DNA from 2 places in the Alkalihalophilus pseudofirmus genome. Region 1 is predicted to be linked to the other one. Evidence: predicted binding sites of a transcription regulator. Region 1 holds the regulator's gene; the other holds the start of a gene.
The links. The regulator NrdR, encoded in region 1, represses ribonucleotide reductase genes. The targets are predictions, from matches to a motif close to AACACNATATATNGTGTT.

Region 2: a site for NrdR is predicted at 1,157-1,174, ahead of PQ478_RS15310 (vitamin B12-dependent ribonucleotide reductase). Genes of this name have one in related genera too.

The regions. Positions count from the first base shown of each region.
Region 1 covers NZ_CP117835.1:3,204,754-3,208,207, forward strand. Annotated here, with positions in the region: gene PQ478_RS17020 (replication initiation and membrane attachment family protein) at 1-1,335, opposite strand, end outside; gene nrdR (transcriptional regulator NrdR) at 1,412-1,867, opposite strand; gene PQ478_RS17030 (hypothetical protein) at 1,992-2,393, opposite strand; gene speD (adenosylmethionine decarboxylase) at 2,539-2,922, opposite strand; gene PQ478_RS17040 (glyceraldehyde-3-phosphate dehydrogenase) at 3,286-3,454, opposite strand, start outside.
Region 2 covers NZ_CP117835.1:2,870,842-2,874,295, reverse strand. Annotated here, with positions in the region: gene PQ478_RS15320 (lipoate--protein ligase family protein) at 1-18, shown strand, start outside; gene dat (D-amino-acid transaminase) at 63-896, opposite strand; gene PQ478_RS15310 (vitamin B12-dependent ribonucleotide reductase) at 1,364-3,454, shown strand, end outside.

The DNA of each region.
Region 1 (3,454 bases):
ATTCTTTTCTTTTTCTTTTTCTTCTATCAGCCATTTAGGTAAACGATCGCGTCTTGTAGTCTTCCTTGTACCTTGACTTCTTTTTGCAGCTGGAGTACTCTGGCCTTTTTCCTTTGCTAATGCCTTTTTCTCTTGTTCTTCTCTTGCTAAAAGCATAGCATCTTTCACTTTTTGGATCTTCTTTCGTGCCCAGTGAGCAGCGATCTTATCAATGAATGCTTTTTGCAGCTTCATATCATGCTGATACAACACATAGTCAATTAAGACATTCGCTACACCAGGAAGTAAATGATAATCAATGAGCAATGATTCTACAATTTTCGCATCAGCTGGCGCGACATACGCCCCGTCTGACCTGATTTCTAGTAAGGTTAACGGCGGTATGGTTTCATAAAATTTAATAATTTTTTCTTCTTCTGTTTCAGGTTCCTTTTCACGCATCGTCTGGTGCTCTGCAGGATGCGTCCTTAATCCAAGCGCAGGAGGCTCTGAACTATGTTCGATCTTGTACCATTCTTGAGCTTTTTTCCGCAAGACATCAAGGTCTACTTCATCATCATGCAAAACAGCCTGGCCTACAATGCGGCTCATCTCAAGAGGCTTGATCCGATACACAAATGCCAGTTTAAGAATGGCATTTTTCACTCCTTCCGTAAGAAGGCGCTCTGGAACGAGGAAGCTTGATAAGTCTTTTTTCATTAATTCAAAGTCAAATTCATCCTCACTAAATAATAAAGAATCGCTTTCCTCCCCTAACAATTCCATCTCCCCGCTAAACTTCATAGCATCTGATGTTTCAGATTGAAGGTTTGAGACAATTTCTGAATGATGGAGAGAGGTAAACACCTCATCAAAGGAATGAGTTAATTCTGTATATGTTTCTTCTTTCACAACTTCGACAGCAAAACGATCTCTCATTTGTCTGTACTTTTGTTTGCCTAAACGATTTAATAAATAAACACTAAGCACATCATTTTCAAAAAACTGCTTAGGATTCATAGGTTTTTGTAATTCATATAAATAAGAAGAACCTTCCTCTGTTGTTTCTTTAAATGTTCTTATTAACCCTATAGCTTCTAGCTTTTTCCGCTCTTCAAAAATCGTTTGGAGAGGAATATTCATCATGAGCATCAGCTGTCTGTGAGGTTGACGTTCACTCCAGTATTGATCTCTTTCTAACTGAGCCCAAAATGTCATATATAAACTATGAGCTACTGCTCCAACCAGCGGCTGATACAATAATGTCATTACTTTTTGATCCAGGTCCGTCAAATAATCTGAAACACGTACTGTAAAAGGATCAACAGGAAGCAGTTCCTTCCAATGCCAGCTCATATTTATTCCTCCCTTCCTAAAAAAATCATGAGTAAAAAAGAGCTTATAGCGCAACAACACTACAGCTCTTTGATCTTTAACCTTTATTCATTAATTCGGTCAATTCTTTTATAAAAACATTGATATCTTTAAATTGACGATAAACCGAAGCAAAACGCACATAAGCTACATCATCAATTGTTGCGAGTCTCTCCATCACTAACTCGCCTACATCTTGACTGTTGACTTCATTTTTGCCTCTGCCTCGAAGTTCCCGCTCCACTTCGTTAACAATCTGCTCTAACGTCTCAAGAGGTACTGGACGCTTCTCACATGCACGAATAAGGCCACGCAATATTTTATCACGATTAAACTCTTGGCGTGTGCCATCTTTTTTTACTACAATTAAAGGAACTTCTTCAACCATTTCAAAGGTTGTAAAACGATTGCTGCATGATTCGCACTCTCGTCTTCTTCGAATTGAACGTCCCTCGTGGCTTGGTCTTGAGTCAAGCACCCTTGTTCCATTATATTGACAAGCTGGACACCGCATGTAATCATCTCCACTTACTGTACCCTAACACGTGTCACCTACACCGATACAGTCTGGTTCTTAACTCTATCATATAAAAAAAGAAGGTATCTGACAAGCCAAGCTAATGAATTTGCCTTATTCTCTACACAAATTCATCTGCCATTCCGGTACCTAAATACGGCAGTTCCTTATCTAATTTCTCATAAATAGCCACAACGATCTTTTTACTTTTTCCAAAATCACTTGGGAGGCTTGTACCGCTTGAACAAGAAATATCAATAGCCGTTCGGTAAGGCTTTACCGTTACGATAGTGGCGACTAGAAGGGACTGTCCACCTTTTTGGGGCTCGGCAATCACTTCTCCTCGGCCGGTTTCTGCCTCTTTGATTTTCCATCCGGATGAAGAAAGTACAGATTCAACTGCATGCATGGCTTTATCTTTAGAAGTTTTATAGTAACGAGTTCTTAACCGTTCATCATAATGAGATTCAGCTGTTTCAGTATGATTATTAATAAATTGACCAATAAACTGACGAATAGACATTATATTCACCTAACTTTTCTTTTTCTTTCATTAATCATACCACACTCATCTAAGCAAATCAGTTTCAGTACACACAAAAAAGAGGAGCATCTATGCCCCTCTTTTTATGTGCGCAAACTAACCTGCGCCAAATGTTCTCTTTATGTTAGAACGCATTTACTGTTGTTTTTTCTACTTTGACTGGTCCCATTCCTCTTGGTACTTCAATCACTTCACTTGTACTAGCACCAAGCGCTTCAGCAATATAATTAGATGCTACATTAGGATCAATACGATCTCCACATGTATAGACATCAATACTTGCATATCCATGTTCTGGGAAGCTGTGAATCGTTAAATGAGACTCTGAAATGATGACTACGCCGCTAACACCATGTGGTGCAAATTTGTGAAATGCTACTTCACGTACTTCTGCACCTGCTTTAAGTGCAGCATCTACAAATGTTTGTTCGATAAAACTCATATTATTCAACTTCTCAATATTACATCCCCAAAGTTCTGCAATAACGTGACGACCCATAGTGTCCATAAGTTGAATCCCCCTTCACAAAAAATTCATGCCTTCTCAAGCATGTAGGATCGTTCAGTTACACGGGGGAAAGTTAGTCCAAAGAGGTCCTAACCCTTTCTGCAAGTAAACGCATCCTGGTTTGCTTTAATTGAAGTTCACGAAAATCAGTATACTTGTTTTATAAATTGAATGCAACCAATCCTTGTCATTTTTTTAAAAGAAATTTTTGCTACATTTTTTAATGTATAGTGAAACAATGACCAGGACTGGTGCAAACATAGGTATACCTTCATTTCATGGGCACTTCTCTTTTGTTAGGGTAACCAAACAGGACATTGCTATGAGCTTATATACGATAAAGCAATCGTACAAACGTTAAAATCAGCTCACATGAGTAGGTTCAGCTATTTTTTTTGCCACAAGATTCATGAGATCGACTACGCGGCAAGAGTATCCCCATTCGTTATCATACCAAGCAAGAACCTTCACTTGACGATCGCTCATCACCATTGTTGATAAACCGTCAATTACAGATGATTGCTCTTCACCG
Region 2 (3,454 bases), 330 kb from region 1:
TGGAACTACCGTAAATAATAGAAAAGGCCTGGAATCTGCCAGGGCCTTTTCTATTTATTTTGTTATGGCAGCAGCTGCTTGAAGGCTTCTTGCAGCTGTCTTGTGATAGGACCAATCTCAAGCGTTGCTGAGACATCACCTGTAATCGACCGAACAGGGGTTACTTCCATCGTTGTGCTAGTTATAAAAGCTTCATCTGCAATCGCTAGTACATCGACTGGGAAGGCTTCTTCTACTACATGCAGCCCAGCTTCTTTAGCAAGCTTGATTACAACTTGTCTAGTGATGCCGTTTAAAATTAAGTTTGTGGCAGGATGAGTATAGAGGGTGGAATCTTTTATTAGGAACAGGTTTGATGACGAGCCCTCAGTCACTGTACCATCTCTGTGCATGATGGCTTCATGGCAATTGTGATCAGCTGCTTCTCGCTTTGCCATTATGTTACCAAGTAAGTTTATCGTTTTAATGTCACAGCGCAGCCAACGGATATCTTTTGTGAGCCATAAGTCGACTCCGTTAGTTAATAGCTCTTCTTTACGCTCTAGGTTTTCAGCAAAACCAGTTAGAACGGGTGAGATTTCACGTTGGTATAAATGGTTCCTTGGCTGTAAGCCGCGTGTTAATTGAATATAGACAATTCCTGTTTCAATGGTATTTTTTATAATCAATTCATTTATAAGCTCAGTAAACGTCTCTCTCGTTGTTGAGAGAGGGATATCAAGTTTTTTTGCGCTCTCATAAAGACGATCTAGATGTTGATTTATCGTAAATGGTTTGCCGTTATATATACGAATAACTTCATAAATTCCGTCACCAAAATGATAGCCGCGATCATCAAAGTCTATGCCGGCTTTTTCTTTAGGTACAATATCTTGGTCAATGAGAACATATTTCATAAGTAAAACCTCCAGCTCTAGTAATTCAGATTTTCAGATAGTTATCCTCATTATCTGAACATCCAAAAAAAATTTTGTCAATCATTTTCTCTCGCTTTGTCGAATTGAGAGCAGATAAGGGTTTGACTTTTGTCCTATCTTTGGCAAGAGAGAAATTGGTTCAAATTAACGGGAAAATCAAATTAAATATCTGTTAAACTCATATATGCTTGTCTTTTTTAGCTGTTTCAAGTTTGACAAATTAGGATAAAATTTAATTTAACACAATATATAGTGTTTATTTCCGAAAAAGGAATACTATATATTGAATCAGGGTATAGAACTGTGGTAGACTTACCCAAGAATAAAAACTTAGACAAGGACATGCACCTGGCAATTCCATTATTGTTGAGTTTATTTTGATTGAGTTTATTTCAATTTAGTTTTTAATAAATGTTTTAGTGGTTTAATTAAAGGAGGAGACGTGAATGGCGATGACGATGGCGAACGTGATGCGTGTCAATGTGGAGAAATTAAATAAAGACATTGCACAATTTTCACAAGTTCATCCAATAACGGAAGACATGCACATAACGAAAAAGGGTGTGTCTAGACTTGTTATGCTTGACCGTTATACGTTTAAGGATACGGAGAAGAAAACATTAGCTGTAGGAGATTTTGTTGTATTAACTGTTAAAGCAGACCCTAAGTTCCCAGCAAGAGGATTTGGTTTTGTGGTTGAATTAAACCGCGAAGATAACAAAGCGAAAGTTCTTGTAGATGAAGAGTTCCGCGGGGTATTAGAAGGGGAAGAGGCAGAAAGCGGCCTCGTAACACGTTCACTAGATACAATTGAAAAGCCGTTAGAGTTGTTCTATGAGCAAATTGCTAAGCGTAATGCAACCGGTTTGGCATCAGTCGAAGAAGATGCAGCGCGTCGCCAAGAGTCTTTTGAACAGTTTTACAGCGAGTTAGTCAATATGAACTTCATTCCTGCAGGGCGAGTTCTTTACGGAGCAGGTGCTAAAACAGACGTTACATATTTCAATTGTTATGTAATGCCTTTTGTTAAAGATTCACGTGAAGGGATTTCTGAGCATCGTAAACAAGTGATGGAGATCATGAGCCGAGGCGGCGGAGTCGGAACAAATGGATCAACTCTAAGACCGCGCAATACGCTTGCAAGGGGCGTGAATGGGAAATCTTCTGGTTCAGTTTCATGGCTTGATGATATCGCCAAGCTTACTCATTTAGTTGAGCAGGGAGGGTCAAGACGCGGAGCGCAGATGATTATGTTGGCTGATTGGCATCCTGATATTTTAGAATTCATCATATCTAAAATGCAGAATCCGCGTATTTTGCGTTTCTTATTAGAACAGACAAATGATGAACAAATTCGTCGCCTAGTAAAAGAAAAACTAAGTTTCACCCCGCTTTCTCCAGTTGAAGAAGCAATGTATCAAGGGATCGTGAACTTCAGGAATGTTGAAGGGCAGGGAGGCTTTGATACAAAAGTCATTCAAGAAGCGGAAGATAAATTAATGACAGGCGGAACATACAAGGTCAACAACCCAGAGTTTTTAACAGGCGCTAATATCTCCATTACGTTAACGAAAGAGTTTATGGAGGCTGTTGAAAACGATGAGGAGTACGCACTTCGCTTCCCTGATGTAGAAAATTATACGGCGGAGGAAATGGAGTCTTACAATGAAACATGGCATGAAATCGGAGATGTGCGTGAATGGCGCGAGATGGGATACGGTGTTCGAACCTATCGCCTAATTCGAGCTAAAGAACTATGGAACCTGATTAATATTTGCGCCACGTATAGTGCAGAACCAGGTATTTTCTTCATCGACAATGCTAATGACATGACGAACGCTAAGGCATACGGACAAAAAGTAGTCGCGACTAACCCTTGTGGAGAGCAGCCGCTTGCTCCGTATTCTGTTTGTAATCTCGCTGCAATAAACTTAGCAGAGATGGCTGATAAGGAAACAAAAACAGTTAACTTTGATAAATTAAAACGGACGGTTGAAGTCGGCGTACGTATGCAAGATAATGTCATTGATGCTACACCGTATTTCTTAGAGGATAATACGAAGCAAGCAAAAGGAGAGCGTCGTGTCGGACTTGGAGTAATGGGTTTACATGATCTGCTTATCTACGCTGAGACGGTCTATGGATCAGAGAAAGGCAATCAATTAGTTGATCAAGTATTCGAAACGATTGCAACGACGGCTTATCGCACAAGCATTGAGTTAGCAAAAGAGAAAGGCAGTTTCCCATACTTAATTGGTCAAAATGAAGAAGAGACGAAAGCATTACGAGAAGCATTCATTAATACAGGCTACATGAAAAAAATGCCTGAGGATATCCGTGAAGGCGTGCTGGCGTATGGAATTCGCAATTCTCATTTACTAACGGTTGCCCCAACAGGCAGCACAGGAACGATGGTGGGGGTATCTACAGGTCTTGAGCCATACTTCTCATTCTCTTATTTCCGAAGCGGACGCCTTGGTAAATTTATCGAAGTGAAAGCAGGAATTGTGGAAGAGTACTTAAACAGCCACCCAGAG